One region of the Nocardioides segetis genome, then DNA from elsewhere that is predicted to be linked to it. Evidence: predicted binding sites of a transcription regulator. Region 1 holds the regulator's gene; the other holds the start of a gene.
The links. The regulator LexA, encoded in region 1, represses DNA repair genes until DNA is damaged. The targets are predictions, from matches to a motif close to TCGAACANNTGTTCGA.

Region 2: the regulator LexA is predicted to act here: its motif matches at 5,941-5,956, upstream of ACPZVR_RS20950 (alpha-ketoglutarate-dependent dioxygenase AlkB).

What each region holds. Positions count from the first base shown of each region.
Region 1 is NZ_JBNINR010000006.1:359,319-366,855, forward strand. Features, by position in the region: gene ACPZVR_RS14360 (hypothetical protein) at 230-562, shown strand; gene ACPZVR_RS14365 (LysM peptidoglycan-binding domain-containing protein) at 735-1,103, opposite strand; gene lexA (transcriptional repressor LexA) at 1,457-2,209, shown strand; gene ACPZVR_RS14375 (MXAN_6640 family putative metalloprotease) at 2,277-3,866, shown strand; gene ACPZVR_RS14380 (ATP-dependent DNA helicase) at 3,980-5,986, opposite strand; gene ACPZVR_RS14385 (SGNH/GDSL hydrolase family protein) at 6,066-6,740, opposite strand; gene hflX (GTPase HflX) at 6,828-7,537, opposite strand, start outside.
Region 2 is NZ_JBNINR010000016.1:3,986-11,522, reverse strand. Features, by position in the region: gene ACPZVR_RS20990 (arylsulfatase) at 1-137, opposite strand, end outside; gene ACPZVR_RS20985 (MarR family winged helix-turn-helix transcriptional regulator) at 160-600, shown strand; gene ACPZVR_RS20980 (chorismate mutase) at 1,015-1,317, opposite strand; gene ACPZVR_RS20975 (TrpB-like pyridoxal phosphate-dependent enzyme) at 1,404-2,759, shown strand; gene ACPZVR_RS20970 (RtcB family protein) at 2,900-4,081, shown strand; gene ACPZVR_RS20965 (HD domain-containing protein) at 4,137-4,751, shown strand; gene ACPZVR_RS20960 (DUF8819 family protein) at 4,789-5,166, shown strand; gene ACPZVR_RS20955 (GntR family transcriptional regulator) at 5,144-5,833, opposite strand; gene ACPZVR_RS20950 (alpha-ketoglutarate-dependent dioxygenase AlkB) at 5,977-6,600, shown strand; gene ACPZVR_RS20945 (VOC family protein) at 6,620-7,012, opposite strand; gene ACPZVR_RS20940 (hypothetical protein) at 7,009-7,537, opposite strand, start outside.

The DNA of each region.
Region 1 (7,537 bases):
TCGTTGTAACTACTAGATGTAGTGGTAACCGTACGCCCCGGCCACCACCGATGCAAGCGGGCCCCGGCAGGAGTTCGGGACCGACCGCTCCGGCCACACGTTTGTGCAGGTCACCACGCACTCCGGCCGCGGTACGACGGCCCGCGCAGGGCGTGTCGCGGACCCCGCGGCGGCCCCGATGGGCGGGTTGCCGGGGCAATCCAGCCACCCATCGGCAACAATGACCGCCGTGACGGGTGGCAAGCGAGCTGGCGATCGAGCGAAGCCGAGATTCCGCCCCGCCCTGCTCCTGCTCGCCGTCGGCATCACCCTGTCGCTCGTGGCGTGGGGCTATCTCGTCATCGCCGCCATCGACTTCGGCGCGACCGCGCGCCACGACGACAAGTCCAGCGCCTGGGTCCTCCTCGGCGTCGCATCGGCGGGCGCGATGCTCTGCCTGTTCCTCACCTTCATGCTGGCCATCCGCCTCTCCCGTGCGCTCGGCCTGAGCTCGCACCACCACGAGCCGCGACCCCGGCGCGACCCCGGCACCCCCAAGGGGGGCAAGCGCGCCGCGCGATGACGCGCGAAGGGCGGGATCCGGTTCGGTCGGATCCCGCCCTTCGTCATTCCCCAGGGCCAGGAGTGGCCCCATCTCCACTGGGGTCGAGGCAGCGGAGAAGCTCGTGGCGCACGACGACGCGCCTCAGACCGGTCGCACCGGGCAGCACCGGGCGCGAAACCCGGTCCTCCCGCTACGAGGTCGGCACCCGCAGCTCCTGCCCGACGTAGACGACGCTGCCGTCGAGCGTGTTGAGCTGCTGGATGGTGCGCATCATGTCGCGCACGTCGTCGCCCGAGGTGGCCGCGACCTCGCTGGCGATGTCCCACAGGGTGTCGCCCGGCGCGACGGTCACCAGGTCGACCTGCGGCGCGCCGGCGTCGTCGCGGGTCGCGGCCGAGCCGGCGGCCAGCCACACGGCGGCCAGCGTGACGACGGCGAGCGCGAGCAGGAAGACCACCACCCGACCGCGCCGGGTCAGCCGGACCTGGCCGCGGGAGCGGGACGCGCTCGTCGTACGACGGGCGGGGGCGACGCGCGGGGCGAGGGTGATCGTGCTCATGGTGACCTCCGGGGGAAGTGGACGTGGGCCCTGGTCTATCCAGGGGGTCCGACGGAAGGTGTTCGATCAGGCGTTCGATCGAACATGTGTACGAGATTAGATCAGGTGTTCGAAGAAATCCAGGATCTGTTCGAAACTGCGTTCGACCGGCGTGTCGCGCCCGCGCTGCAACTACCTGTTCGCGCTGCTCCCTGACCCGTAGACCGCTCAGGGAGCGGTAAGGACAGGTAGTTACAGCGCGCGACACGCGGTTCGAACAGATGTTTGAAAAGGCCCCACGGGTTCGGTTAGCGTCGGACCACGGATCCGGGCACTCCCGGACCGCACCACCCGAGCCGATCTGGAGGGCATCCATGGCCGAGCGCACAGGCACCGACCGCACCGGGCAGCCGAGCAGCGTCACCGAGCTGCCCGACGGGCCGGCGGACGCGACCGGCCTGACCCCGCGCCAGCAGCGGGTCCTGGCCCACATCAAGGACAGCATCGAGAAGCGCGGATACCCGCCGAGCATGCGCGAGATCGGTCAGGCCGTCGGACTCACCAGCACCTCCAGCGTCGCCCACCAGCTGCGCACGCTCGAGGAGAAGGGCTACCTCAAGCGCGACCCCAACCGGCCGCGGGCACTCGAGGTCTTCCTGCCCGAGGTGATGGCGGCGCGGCGCGCGATGGGCTCCGTCGAGGACCCCGACCGCCAGGGGTTCGACGAGACCGGCATCGGCGACGCCGCGCCGGTGCCCGCCAACGTGCCGGTCGTCGGCCGGATCGCGGCCGGTGGCCCGATCCTCGCCGAGGAGCGGGTCGAGGACGTCTTCCCGCTGCCCCGCCAGCTGGTCGGCGACGGTCAGCTCTTCCTGCTCGAGGTCAGCGGCGAGTCGATGATCGAGGCCGCGATCTGCGACGGCGACTACGTCGTGATCCGGCAGCAGCCCACCGCCGAGAACGGCGAGATCGTCGCCGCGATGATCGACGGCGAGGCCACGGTCAAGACCTTCCAGCGCAAGGACGGCCGGGTCTGGCTCCTCCCCCACAACCCGGCCTTCGAGCCGATCGACGGCACCAACGCCACCATCCTCGGCAAGGTGACGGCGGTTCTCCGGCGGGTGTGAGGTCGGCCTGACCGGCCGGTGACATAGGGTCAGGACGTCCTGTCGCCGCACCTTAAGGCCGGTCCTGATGCCTCCTCGCAGCCGCTTCCCCTTCCCCGGGCTGCCCCTCCGCACCCTGCTGGGCGCTCTGCTCGCCGCCGTCGTGATCGTGCCGCTGTCCGGTGGCGTCGCTCAGGCCGACCCCACCGCCCCGACGGACCCGGCGTCCGCCGTACCCGTGGCCGCGGGCGACGACCCCGTCGCCCAGGAGCTCGCCGAGCAGGCCCTGGAGGCCGTGCAGGAGCTCCTCGAGCCCGCGGCGTCCGGCGCAGCCGACCCGGCGGCGCCCGTCACCACCGCCGAGGGTGCCGACCTCACCATGGCGCTGCGCGACCTCGCCGTCACGCGCGACGACCTGCCGAAGGGGCTGCAGGACGAGGCGGCACGGCTGCTCGCCCGCCCCAACACCGCCCACCGTCCGCCGCCCGGCAGCGGTGGCATTGAGTGCACGCCCGGCTCGGGCCTGCCCTGCTACACGACCGGTGAGGCCCCGCCGGTCTGCGGCGGCGGCATCTGCGTCCACTACGTCTCCAGCACCGCCGACGCCGCCACGCCGGCGTACGTCAACGCCGTGCTCTCGGTGATGAACAACGTCGCCGGCAAGTACGCCGCGGCCGGCTACCGTCCGCCCGTCGGCGACGGCACCGCCGGTGGCGGCACCAACCTGTTCGACGTCTACCTCGCCGACCTCGGCTCCCGTGGCCTGTACGGCTACTGCACGACCGACCAGCGGGTCGCCGGCCACGTCACCGCGCCGGCGTACTGCGTCCTCGACAACAACTACGCCGAGTACGGCCCGGTCCCCGGTCCGCTGGCGAACCTGCAGGTGACCGCGGCGCACGAGTACTTCCACGCCGTCCAGTTCGCCTACGACGTCAACGAGGAGACCTGGCTGCTCGAGGCCACCGCGACGTGGGCCGAGGACGAGATCTACGACGACATCAACGACAACCGCCAGTACCTCAAGGGCGGCCCGCTGGGTCAGCCGGCGCAGTCGATGGACTACCGCCGCGGCCTGGCGCCGTACGGCGCGTGGATCTTCTTCAAGTACCTCAGCGAGCGCTTCCCGGCCGTCAACGGGCCCGGCGGCATGCCCGTCGTCGTCCGCGACATCTGGGACCTCGCGGCCGGCGCCCCGAACGCGCGACAGGCGATCGGCACCGCGCTGGCCGCGCGCGGCACCGACTTGCGCACGCAGTTCGGCTGGTTCGCCGCCGCCAACCGGCAGCCGGCGCTGAACTACTCCGAGGGCGCCGCCTACCCGCGGGCCCGGCTGTGGCGCGGCGTGAAGCTCACCAACGCGCGCCGCTCCTTCTCCGACCGCACCTCGCTCAACCACCTCGCCTCGCGCACCATCCGCTTCAAGTCGAAGGTGTCGGGCAAGGCGCGCGTGCGGATCCACGTCGACGTCCCCAAGCGCAAGAAGGGCGGCTACGTCGTGGTGACGATCAAGAAGAAGGGCAAGGCGCCCGTCGCCAAGATGGTCAAGGTCAACCGCAAGGGCGACAAGACCAAGGCCTTCGCGTTCGGCAAGAAGGTCAAGTGGGTCGAGGTCACCCTGGCCAACTCCGGCAAGAAGGACGCCAAGGCCTCGGTCAGCGCCCGCGTGGTGCGCTGACCCGGCGCAGATTGAAGCGCTGAACGCGTCGACCCGGCGCAGATTGAACTGTCGAACAGTTCAGTCTGCGCCGGGTCGGCGTCATTTCGGGTTCAATCTGAGCCGGGTCGGCGTTACTTCGGCGCCCGGCCGCTGAGGCGGGCCAGCGCCTGCCGGACGATCGCGGGGTCGGTCGTGGGCCACATCGGCGGCAGGCTGGCCTTGAGGAAGGAGCCGTAGCGGGCGGTCACCAGCCGCGGGTCGAGGACGGCGACGACCCCGCGGTCCTCGGTGGTGCGGATCAGGCGCCCGCTGCCCTGCGCGAGGAGCAGGGCGGCATGGGTGGCGGCGACCTGCATGAAGCCGTTGCCGCCGGCCTGGTCGGCGGCCTTCTGGCGCGCGCTCATCAGCGGGTCGTCGGGCCGCGGGAACGGGATCCGGTCGATGATGACCAGCTGGCAGGTGTCGCCGGGGACGTCGAGCCCCTGCCACAGCCCCAGGGTGCCGAAGAGGCAGGTGTAGGGGTCCTCCACGAACTGACGCGCCAGCTCGGGCAGCTGCGCCTCCCCCTGCGCGAGCGTGGTGAGGTGGGGCAGCGCCTTGCGGACGTGCTCGGCCGCCGCCTCGGCGGCGCGGCGGCTGGAGAACAGCCCCAGGGTGCGACCGTCGGCCTGGTCGATGAGCTCGGTGATCTCGTCGAGCTGTGCCGGGCCGAGACCGTCGCGGCCGGGCGGCGGCAGATGGCGGGCGACGTAGAGGATGCCCTGCTTCGCGTAGTCGAACGGGCTGCCGACGTCGAGTCCGCGCCACGGCTGGGCGTCGTCGGGTACGTCGCCGCGCGGCCCGGTGCCGTCGCTGCGCTCGGACGGCTTCAGTCCGACCGAGCCCGCCACGGTCGAGAAGTCGCCGCCGAGCATGAGCGTGGCGGAGGTGAGCACGACCGTGTTGTCGGCGAGCAGCTTGTCGCGCATCTGGCCCCAGACCTGGAGCGGCGCGATGCACAGGATCGGCGGCATCCGGTCGGTGCCCTCGGTGCGCCAGAGCACGTCGGCCTCGGAATTGGCGGCCATCCGCTCGGCGGTCGCGAAGACCTCCTGGACCATGCCCTTGGCCTGGGTCAGCGCGGCGTCGGGCTCGCTCCCGGCGTCGGCCTTGGGGAACGCGCCGGCGCAGGCGCGGGCGGCGTCGCGGACCAGCACGAGCGCGTCGGCGAGCGCCTCGGGGACCTGCTCGAAGCGGCCGGCGGGGGCGTCGGTGATCGCGGCGCGCAGCGCGTCGGCCGCGTCGGCGAGGTCCTCGGCCTCGTCGCCCTCGACGTGGCGGATGCTGCGCCGGGCGGCTCGCTCGACCTCCGCGGCCCAGAGCTCGTCGGTGGCGGCCTGGGTGACCCGCGCGGCGAGCTCGTGGGCCTCGTCGATCACCACGGCGTCGTACTCCGGGATCATCGGGATGCCCTCGATGGCGTCGATCGCCAGCAGGGAGTGGTTGGTGACGATGAGGTGCGACTTCTGCGCCTTCTCCTTGGCGCGCTCGGCGAAGCACTCCTCCCCGAACGGGCACTTGCTCGCGCCCACGCACTCGCGCGCGGTGACGCTGACCTGGCGCCACTCCTTGTCGGTGTGCCGCGGGGCGTCGTCGCGCTCGCCGGTGCCGCGGCGGTCCTCGGCGGCCTTCTCGGCCCACTCGCGCAGCGCCAGCACCTTGCGGCCCATCGCGCCCATGGCGTCCTCGGCCTGGATCAGCTCGCCCTGGTCGTCGGGGGCGCCCTCGCGCACCCGGTGCAGGCAGGCGTAGTTGGAGCGCCCCTTGAGCACGGCGTACGACGCGTCGACGCCGGGGACCGTGCCCACCGCCTTGACCAGCCGCGGCAGGTCACGCTCGACCAGCTGGTGCTGCAGGGCGAGGGTCGCGGTGGCGATCACGACGCGCTGGTCGTGGAGCAGGGCGGGCACGAGGTAGCCCAGGGACTTGCCGGTGCCGGTGCCGGCCTGGACGAGCAGGTGCTCCTTGGCGGCGAAGGCGTCGGCGACGGCCTCGGCCATCGCCACCTGGCCGTCGCGGCGCCGCCCGCCGAGGGCCTCCACCGCCGTCGCGAGCAGGTCGCGGACCGGGGACGTCCGGTCGTCTGCGGTGGTGGTCACCGCAGAACCCTAGAGGGTCGCGCCGACGTCCTCGCGCACCCCTCCACAGCGTCTCGGTGCGCCCGCTCGTTCTCGCGGGCTACTCGACGGGCAGGAGCTCCCGGACCCGCGCCGCGACCCGGTCGCCGAACACGCGGTGACCGGCCGCGTCGGGGTGCAGCCGGTCGTCGTCGTAGCTCAGCTCGACGTCGAGCATGGACAGGTACGCCGCCCCGTGGTCGGCCGCGAGCCGGGCGAGCGTCGCGTCGACGGCCGCCACGTCGTCATAGCGCAGCCGCGGCGCCGGCGGCGGTCCCACCACCAGCACCGAGCGACCCGCGAGCTCGCGCATCAGCCGGTCGAACCCGGCCTGGAGGTCGGCGGTCGGCTGGTCGGCGTCGTTGAGCCCGCCCTCGACGACGAGGAGGTCGGCTGCCGCGACACCGGCGGCGGCCCGCGTGGCGTAGGAGACGTCGCCGCAGGCGCTGGCGCCGGAGGAGAACCCGCTGCCCGAGAAGCCGTCGACCCGGACCCGGCCGGGCAGCCGGACCGGCCAGGACCGCTCCGGGCGCGCGCCGACGCCGACGGAGTAGGAGTCCCCGATCACCAGGACCGAGGCTCCGGACCCGGTCACCAGCGCGGCCCGCGCCTCGGCGCGCTCGCCCCGGGCCACGCAGGGGTCGGTCCGGGCGCCGGCGCGCGCCAGCAGGGCCGTGCTCGCCACGGTCGTGACGACGAGCGCGAGCAGGCCGAGGAGCAGTCGGTGCCGAGTCACGCCGGCATCATCCGTCGTACCGGACGATCGGGTTGCCGAATTGGCCGAATCGCAACCGAATCGTCCGGTACGAAGAGGAGGCCGGGCTCAGACCGCGTAGGCGGCGAGCTCGCCGGCCAGCGCCTCGGTGGCCCGGCCGGTGACCCGGGTGCCGTCGGCGGTGTGCTCGAGGGTGCCGATCTCGCCGTCCTTGTGGATCCGGTCGATCAGGTCGCCCCGCGCGTAGGGGACGAGGGCGGTGAACTCGACCCGGGGACGCGGGAGCTCGGCCTCGACGGCGGCGATCGCCTCGGCGATGCCCTCGCCGGTGCGGGCCGAGACGGCGACGGCATGGGGCTCGCGACGCAGCACCCGGTCGACGACGAGCGGGTCGGCGGCATCGATCTTGTTGACCACGACCAGCTCGGGCACGTCGGTCGCGCCGATCTCGGCGAGCACCTCGCGCACCGCGGCGAGCTGGCCCTCGGGGTCGGGGTGCGAGCCGTCGACGACGTGGACGATCAGGTCGGCGTCGGCGACCTCCTCGAGCGTGGAGCGGAACGCCTCGACCAGCTGGTGCGGCAGGTGCCGGACGAAGCCGACCGTGTCGCTCATGGTGTAGACCCGGCCGTCGGCGGTGGAGGTACGACGCGTGGTCGGGTCGAGCGTCGCGAACAGCGCGTCCTCGACCAGCACCCCGGCGCCGGTGAGCCGGTTGAGCAGCGACGACTTGCCGGCGTTGGTGTAGCCGGCGATCGCGACCGACGGGACCTCGTTGCGACGGCGCTCCTGGCGCTTGGTGTCGCGGGTCCCCTTCA
Region 2 (7,537 bases), on a different contig from region 1:
TGACCGAAGCCGATGTCGTCGAGGAGGACGACGAGCACGTTCGGCCGGCCGGCCGGGCGCGGCCGCGGCGGGTGGTACGGCGTCGAGTCGGCCACCGTGCGGCCGATCACCGGGCCGCTGCTGCGGGGATCACTCACGAGAGGCTCCTACGATGCTCGGGTGACGGACTTCGGCGTGCTGCTCAGCCTCGCGGGGGTCGTGTTCGTCGACGCCCTGCACGACCGGCTGGCCGAGGCCGGGTTCGAGGACTTCACCGTGCGCAGCGGCTGGGTGCTGCGCACGCTCGGCGACGAGGAGCTCAGCCTGCGCGACCTCGCGGAGCGGATGGGGCTGAGCAGCCCCGGCACCCTCAAGGCGATCGACCCGATGATCCGCGCCGGCTACCTGGAGCGCGCCGGGACCAGCGACCGGCGGGTGCGGGCGGTCCGGGTCACCGCCCGGGGCCGCGCGGCGCTCGCCTGCGCCAGCGCCTTCCACGCCGAGTTCGAGGCCGGCCTCGCCGCCGCCGCGGGTGCGGCGGACGTCGCCGCCACCCGACGGGCGCTCGAGGCACTCGTGGACAGGGGCTCCGCGCACCTGCCGTCCTCGCTGCTGCCGTAGTGCGCTCATCGGACCGGCTCCCGCGTGTCCGGGGCGACGCCCACCAGGAAGACCGCGTTCTGGAGCGTGATCCCGGTCTGCGCCCCACTCGCCGAGCGAGAGCCGGAGGGCGTCGAGGTCGGACGCGGCCACGACCATCCGAACCCCCGCTCCGCGATATCCTTAACCGCAGTTAAACATATGGGGCGCGCGCTTGTAACTAAGGGTTACTGCACGAAAACGGGTGCAACAGCACCGAGGTAGTAGCCAGAGCACCCGGGCAGATGACTCGGAGGCGCCGACCGCCGCGCGCGCGACCCCGTCGGCCGACTACCCGGGCGTTGTGACCACTACCCGGGTGCTCTGACTACTACCCGGGCGTTGTGGCGCCGGAATTCGCGCGGTAACCCTTAGTCACAAGGGCCGTGGGCGGAGTCAGTCGTCGTTCTCCTCGGCGAACTGCTCGTGGTTGCGGATGACCTCCGCGATGATCACGTTGAGGATCTTCTCGGCGAAGTGGGGGTCGAGGCCCGAGCTCTCCGCCATCGACCGCAGCCGCGCGATCTGCACCGCCTCGCGGGCCGGGTCGGCCGGCGGCATGCCGGCGCTCGCCTTCAGGCGACCGACCGTCTCGGTGCACTTGAAGCGCTCGGCCAGCAGGTGCACGAGGGCGGCGTCGAGGTTGTCGATGCTCGACCGGAGTCGGTGGAGCTCGGCCCGGGCGTCGTCTGCACTCACACCACGAATCCTGCCCTACGCCGCCCCGGGCGTGTCCACGCCCTAGGATCCGACCACCCGAGCACGCCCCTTCCGAGAGGATCCCGATGAGCGACCAGGTGATGTACACCCTCGAGCCCGACGAGCAGCCGACGCACTGGTACAACATCGTCGCCGACCTCCCGGTGCCGCCGCCCCCGCCGCTCCACCCCGGCACCCACCAGCCGGTGGGCCCGGACGACCTCGCGCCGCTCTTCCCGCCGGAGCTCATCGCGCAGGAGGTGAGCGCCGAGCGCTACGTCGAGATCCCGGAGCCGGTGCTCGACGTCTACCGCCAGTACCGCCCGAGCCCGCTCTACCGGGCACGGCGGTGGGAGGAGCGGCTGGGCACGAGCGCCCGGATCTACTACAAGTACGAAGGCGTCTCGCCGGCCGGCTCGCACAAGGTCAACACCGCGGTGCCGCAGGTCTACTACAACAAGATCAACGGCATCACCCGGCTCACCACCGAGACCGGCGCCGGCCAGTGGGGCACCGCGCTGTCGTACGCCGCGTCGCTGTTCGGCGTGACCTGCGAGGTGTGGCAGGTCGGCGCCTCCTTCGACACCAAGCCGCAGCGCCGTACCCTGATCGAGGTCTTCGGCGGCAAGGTGCACCGCTCCCCCAGCCGGCTCACCGAGTCCGGCAAGGCCTTCGCCGAGGACCACCCCGGCTCGCTCGGCATCGCGATCTCCGAGGCCGTCGAGGTCGCCGCGCAGGACCCCGAGGCGAAGTACGCCCTCGGCTCGGTGCTCAACCACGTCCTGCTGCACCAGAGCGTCATCGGCGAGGAGGCACTGCGCCAGCTGGCCAAGGCCGGCGAGACCGGCGCCGACCTGGTGATCGGCTGCGCCGGCGGCGGCTCGAACTTCGCGGGCCTGGCCTTCCCGTTCCTCCGCGAGAAGCTCGCCGGCAACCAGGCTCCGCGCATCCTCGCCGTCGAGCCGAGCTCGTGCCCGACGCTGACCCGCGGCGAGTACCGCTACGACTTCGGCGACACCGCCGGCCTCACGCCACTGATGAAGATGCACACGCTCGGCCACGACTTCGTGCCCTCCCCCATCCACGCCGGCGGTCTGCGCTACCACGGCATGGCGCCGCTGGTCTCGCATGCGGTCAACGAGGGCCACATCGACGCGGTCGCGCTCCACCAGAGCGAGTGCTTCGAGGCCGCCGTCGAGTTCGCCCGCACCCAGGGCATCGTCCCTGCCCCCGAGTCGTCGCACGCCCTCGCCCAGGCCCGGCGCGAGGCGCTCGTCGCCGCGGAGACGGGCGCCGAGCCCGTGATCGTGATCGGCCTCTCCGGGCACGGCCTGCTCGAGCTCGGGGCCTACGAGAGCTTCCTCGGCGGCCGGCTCGAGGACGACCCGCTGTCCGACGAGGCGCTCGGCGAGGCGCTGGCGAACGTGCCGGTGGTCGGCTGACCCGGTCCCCGTCTGTCCTTCTACGGCCCGGGAAATGCGTGTGCAACGCATTTCCCGGGCCGTAGCGTTCTCCGGCGGCCGCGGACGCGGCGACGAGAGTTCGACAGAACACGAGAAGGGCAACGACACAGGACACCACGATGGACAAGATCACCCCGAAGCTCCTGAGCTGGGCTTCGATCCTCGAGCAGGGCACGCGCGACCAGGCGGTGACCACGGCGAGCATGCCGTTCATCCACCCGCACCTCGCCCTGATGCCCGACGCCCACCTGGGCCTGGGCGCGACGGTGGGCTCGGTCATCCCGACCCTCGGCGCGATCATCCCGGCTGCGGTCGGCGTCGACATCGGCTGCGGCATGATCGCCGTCCGCACCCGGTACACCACCGACGAGCTGCCCGCCGACCGGCGAGCGCTGCGCGAGGCCATCGAGCGGGCGGTCCCGCTCTCGGCCGGGGCCGCCAACCGCACCGTCAGCAGGGAGCACACCGAGCGCCGCCTCGAGGAGCTCACGCTCGCGGCGGAGCAGGCCGGCTTCGACCCCGGCCGCTACGCCGCGCGCTGGGAGCTGCAGCTGGGCACGCTCGGATCGGGCAACCACTTCATCGAGGTGACCGTCGACGAGGAGCAGCGGGTGTGGCTCTTCCTCCACTCGGGATCGCGGGGCGTGGGCAACAAGATCGCGCAGCACCACATCGAGGTCGCCCGCGACCTGTGCGCGAAGTGGTGGATCCGGCTGCCCGACAAGGACCTCGCCTACCTCGCCGAGGGCACCGACGAGTTCTGGTCGTACATCCGCGAGATGCGGTGGGCGCAGCGGTACGCGCTGCTCAACCGCGAGGAGATGATGGACCGCGTCGTGCGGGAGTTCGCGCAGTGGCTGGGACTCGGCTCGGCCGACGACGTCGAGCGGCTCGAGGAGATCAACTGCCATCACAACTACACCGAGCAGGAGCGCCACTTCGGCAAGGACGTGTGGCTCTCCCGCAAGGGCGCGATCAACGCCGAGCGGGGACGGCCGGGGCTGATCCCGGGATCGATGGGCACGGCGTCGTACGTCGTCAGCGGGCTCGGCAACCCGGTCGCGCTCAACTCGGCGCCCCACGGCGCGGGCCGTGAGTACTCCCGGTCCCGGGCCCGCCGCACCTTCACCCGCGAGCAGCTGCGGGAGGCGATGACGGGCATCGAGTACCGCGACACCGACGCGTTCATCGACGAGATCCCGGCGGCGTACAAGGACATCGACCGGGTGATGGCCGACGCGGTCGACCTCGTCGAGGTCCGGCACACGCTGCGCCAGATCGTGAACGTGAAGGGCGACTGAGACGGGGGCGGACCCGGCGATGACAGCGGCCGGGGCGGTCGGCTTGAATGGCGGGATGGAGGACGACCATCCCGACCTGACCGACCTGCCCTGGCCGCTGTCCGGCGCGGACGCCCTGCGCGACGAGCTCCTGGCGGCGTACGCCGACCCGAGCCGCGGTCACCACGGCACCCGTCACCTCGCCGAGGTGCTGCGGCGGCTCGACGAGCTCGCGGCCGCGGGGGCGACGTACGAGCGGACGCCGGTGCTGCTCGCCGCGTGGTTCCACGACGCTGTCTACGACGGCGAGCGGGATGCCGAGGAGCGCTCGGCGACCTGGGCCGAGGACGCACTGCCCGCGCACGCCGACGCCGCGACGGTCGCCGAGGTCGCCCGCCTGGTGCGGCTGACCGAGCACCACCGGCCGGAGCCTACCGACGCCAACGGGTGTGCGCTGTCCGACGCGGACCTCTCCATCCTGGCCGCCCCGCGCGAGCGCTACGACGAGTACGTCGCGGCCGTGCGCGCGGAGTACGCCCATCTGGCCGACGACGTGTTCGCCGCCGGGCGCGCCGAGGTCCTGCGCGCCCTGACGGACACGCCCACCCTCTTCCGCACGGCCCATGGCCGCAGCACCTGGGAGCAGGCGGCGCGCGACAACGTCACCCGCGAGCTGGCCGGCCTGCCGTGACCCCGGGGCGTCACCCGCCGCCCCGCACAATGGAACCGTGGACGACAGCGTGATCTTCCGGGCCCGCGCGCAGGTGCTGGCCGACCTGCAGGCCCGCGCCCTCGGTACGCCGGACTCCGTGACCGCCCTCGAGGACGCCTGCGCCGAGCGCCGCTGGTGGCTGGGTCAGTGGCCCGAGGGCGCGCCGTTCATCGCCGGCCTGGTGGCCCAGGACGTGCAGGACGCCCTCGCGGACCGGTTCGGCCGCCAGGTCCAGGAGGGGCTGTGGCCGGTCTGCACCCGGTGCGCCGAGGGGCCCGTGCACGCCCTCCACATCGAGCCCGATCTCGGTGGCCCCGACCCGACCTGGGTGTGCGAGGAGTCGGGCGTCGCCGTCGCGCCGCTGGGCGGGCTCAGCCGCGGAGCAGCAGGCTGACGGCGTGGTGGTCGCCGCGGTGGACGGTGCGCGACACCTCGACCGGCGTCTCGCCGGCGCACGCACGCCGGTCGTGGCGGAGCACCGGTGTGCCGACCGGCACCTCGAGCAGGGCGGCCTCCGCGGCGGTGGCCGCGCAGGCGGTGAGGACGTCCTCGGACCAGGTGGGTCGCAGCCCGCGGGCGTCGAGGTCGTCGTAGAGACTCGCGGGGAGGGCCTCGAGCAGGCCTGGGACCCGGCGTTCGGCGAGGTGCGTCTCGGACAGGCAGACCGGCCGCCCGTCGGCCATCCGGAGCCGTCGCCAGCGCACCACCGTCGTACCGGGCGCGACCTGCAGCGCGGTGGCCAGCTCCGGGCCGGCCGGAACGCGCTCGGCCACCAGGGTGCGCGCCTCCGCGAGCACGCCCCGGCGGGCCATCTCCTCGGTGAAGCCGTGCACGCCGGTCGGGGTACGCCGCGGCGCCGCGACGAAGGTGCCCCGGCCCGGCACCCGTTCCAGCACCCCCTCGGCCACGAGCGCATCGAGCGCCTGCCGCACAGTCATCCGGGCCACGCCGAAGCGGTCGACGAGGTCGCGCTCGGAGGGCATCGCCGTGCCGGGAGCACTGCCCGCGACCAGGCCGCGGACGTACTCGCGGATGGTGACGTGCTTGAGCGAGCGGCTCATCGACTCCCCATGTGGCGTGGACGCGTGCCGCGACCCTAGGGACGAGCGGCCCCAGCCGTCCGGGGAATCGGCGTTTCTTTGCCGTCGGCACGCCGCCGCCGACGGATGCGAACACCTGTTCGAATCCGAGGTATCCTCGGTCCATGACGGTCGACTTCCAGACCAGCCTGTTCGAGACCAGCACCCCGGCGGCCGAGGCGGCCACCGAGCGCCGGCGACTCAGCGCCGGCGCCTGGGTCGATGTCGCGCGCGACTGGCTGCCCGACGCCGACGACGTCTTCGCGACCCTGGTGCGCGACGTCCCCTGGCGTGCGGAGCGACGCTCGATGTACGACCGGGTCGTCGACGTGCCGCGCCTCGTCTACACGTACATGATCGGCGAGGAGCTCCCCCACCCGGCGCTGACCGCGGCGCGCGAGCGGCTGACGGTGCGGTACGCCGACGAGCTCGGCGAGCCGTTCCGCACCGCCGGCTGCTGCTTCTACCGCGACGGCCGCGACAGCGTCGCCTGGCACGGCGACACGATCGGGCGCGGCTCGAGCGACGACACGATGGTCGCGATCGTCTCGGTCGGCGACCCGAGGCGGCTCCACCTGCGCCCGCGCGACCCGGACCGGCGCGACGAGGCGTTCGCGGTCGAGATGGGCCACGGCGACCTGGTCGTCATGGGCGGGTCCTGCCAGCGGACCTGGGAGCACGCCGTGCCGAAGGTCGCCTCGGCGGGCCCGCGGATCTCCGTGCAGTTCCGGCCCCTGAACGTCTTCTGAGCCCTTCCGGGGCGCCGCCCTAGGAGTCGACCTCGGCCTGCGAGCGCAGGATGCAGAACTCGTTGCCCTCGGGGTCGGCGAGCACCACCCAGCCACTGCCCGGACCGTGGATGCCCCGGTGGTCGGCGACCTGCGTGGCGCCGTACCGCAGCAGGCGATCGACCTCCTCGTCGCGCGTGCCGGTGCGCGGGCGCAGGTCGAGGTGCAACCGGTTCTTGACCGACTTGCGCTCGGGCACCTCGATGAACAGCAGTCGGTGGCCCGAGTCCGGGTCCACGATCATGCACTCCTCGTGCCCGGGCTCGTTGGGATCGTCGGGCAGGTCGGTGTAGCCGAGGACCGGCTTCCACCACTCCGAGAGCTCGAAGGCGTTGGCGCAGTCGACGGCGGTGTGGGAGACGTACGACGTCACGGGCTCGCTCCTTGCGACGGGGTCGAGGCCGGGGTCGACGACGGCGTCGGGACCGGCGTCTCGCTCGGCGTGGGCGTCGGCGTCGCGCTGTCGCTCGGCGTCGCCGGACCGGTCGGCCCGGTCGGGCTCGGGCCGGTCGGGGTCTCGCTCGGCGTGGGCACCGGCGTGGGCGTGGGGGTCGGGGTCTCCTCGGCCGGCGGCTCCTGGGGCCGCGGGTCCTTGCCCTTGTCGCCCTTGCCGCCGTTGCCGAAGACACCGCTCAGCGACGTCCGGTCCCTGCCGTCGGTGCCGCCGGTGATGGTGGAGACGCTCTTGCCGGCGACCAGCTCCACGGCGCTGATGACCAGCAGGGCGAGCACGAACACCGCCGCGGCGAGCATCGCGATCCGCTTCCACTGCAGGTCCGCCCAACGGCTGGGCGCCGTGGCCGGCGCCGGGCCCGGGGGCTCGTCGCCGAGCTCCTCGCCGGCGGCGTCGAGGTGACGGTGGGCGCGGTCCAGCTCCCGCCCGGCGGCCTCCGGGTCG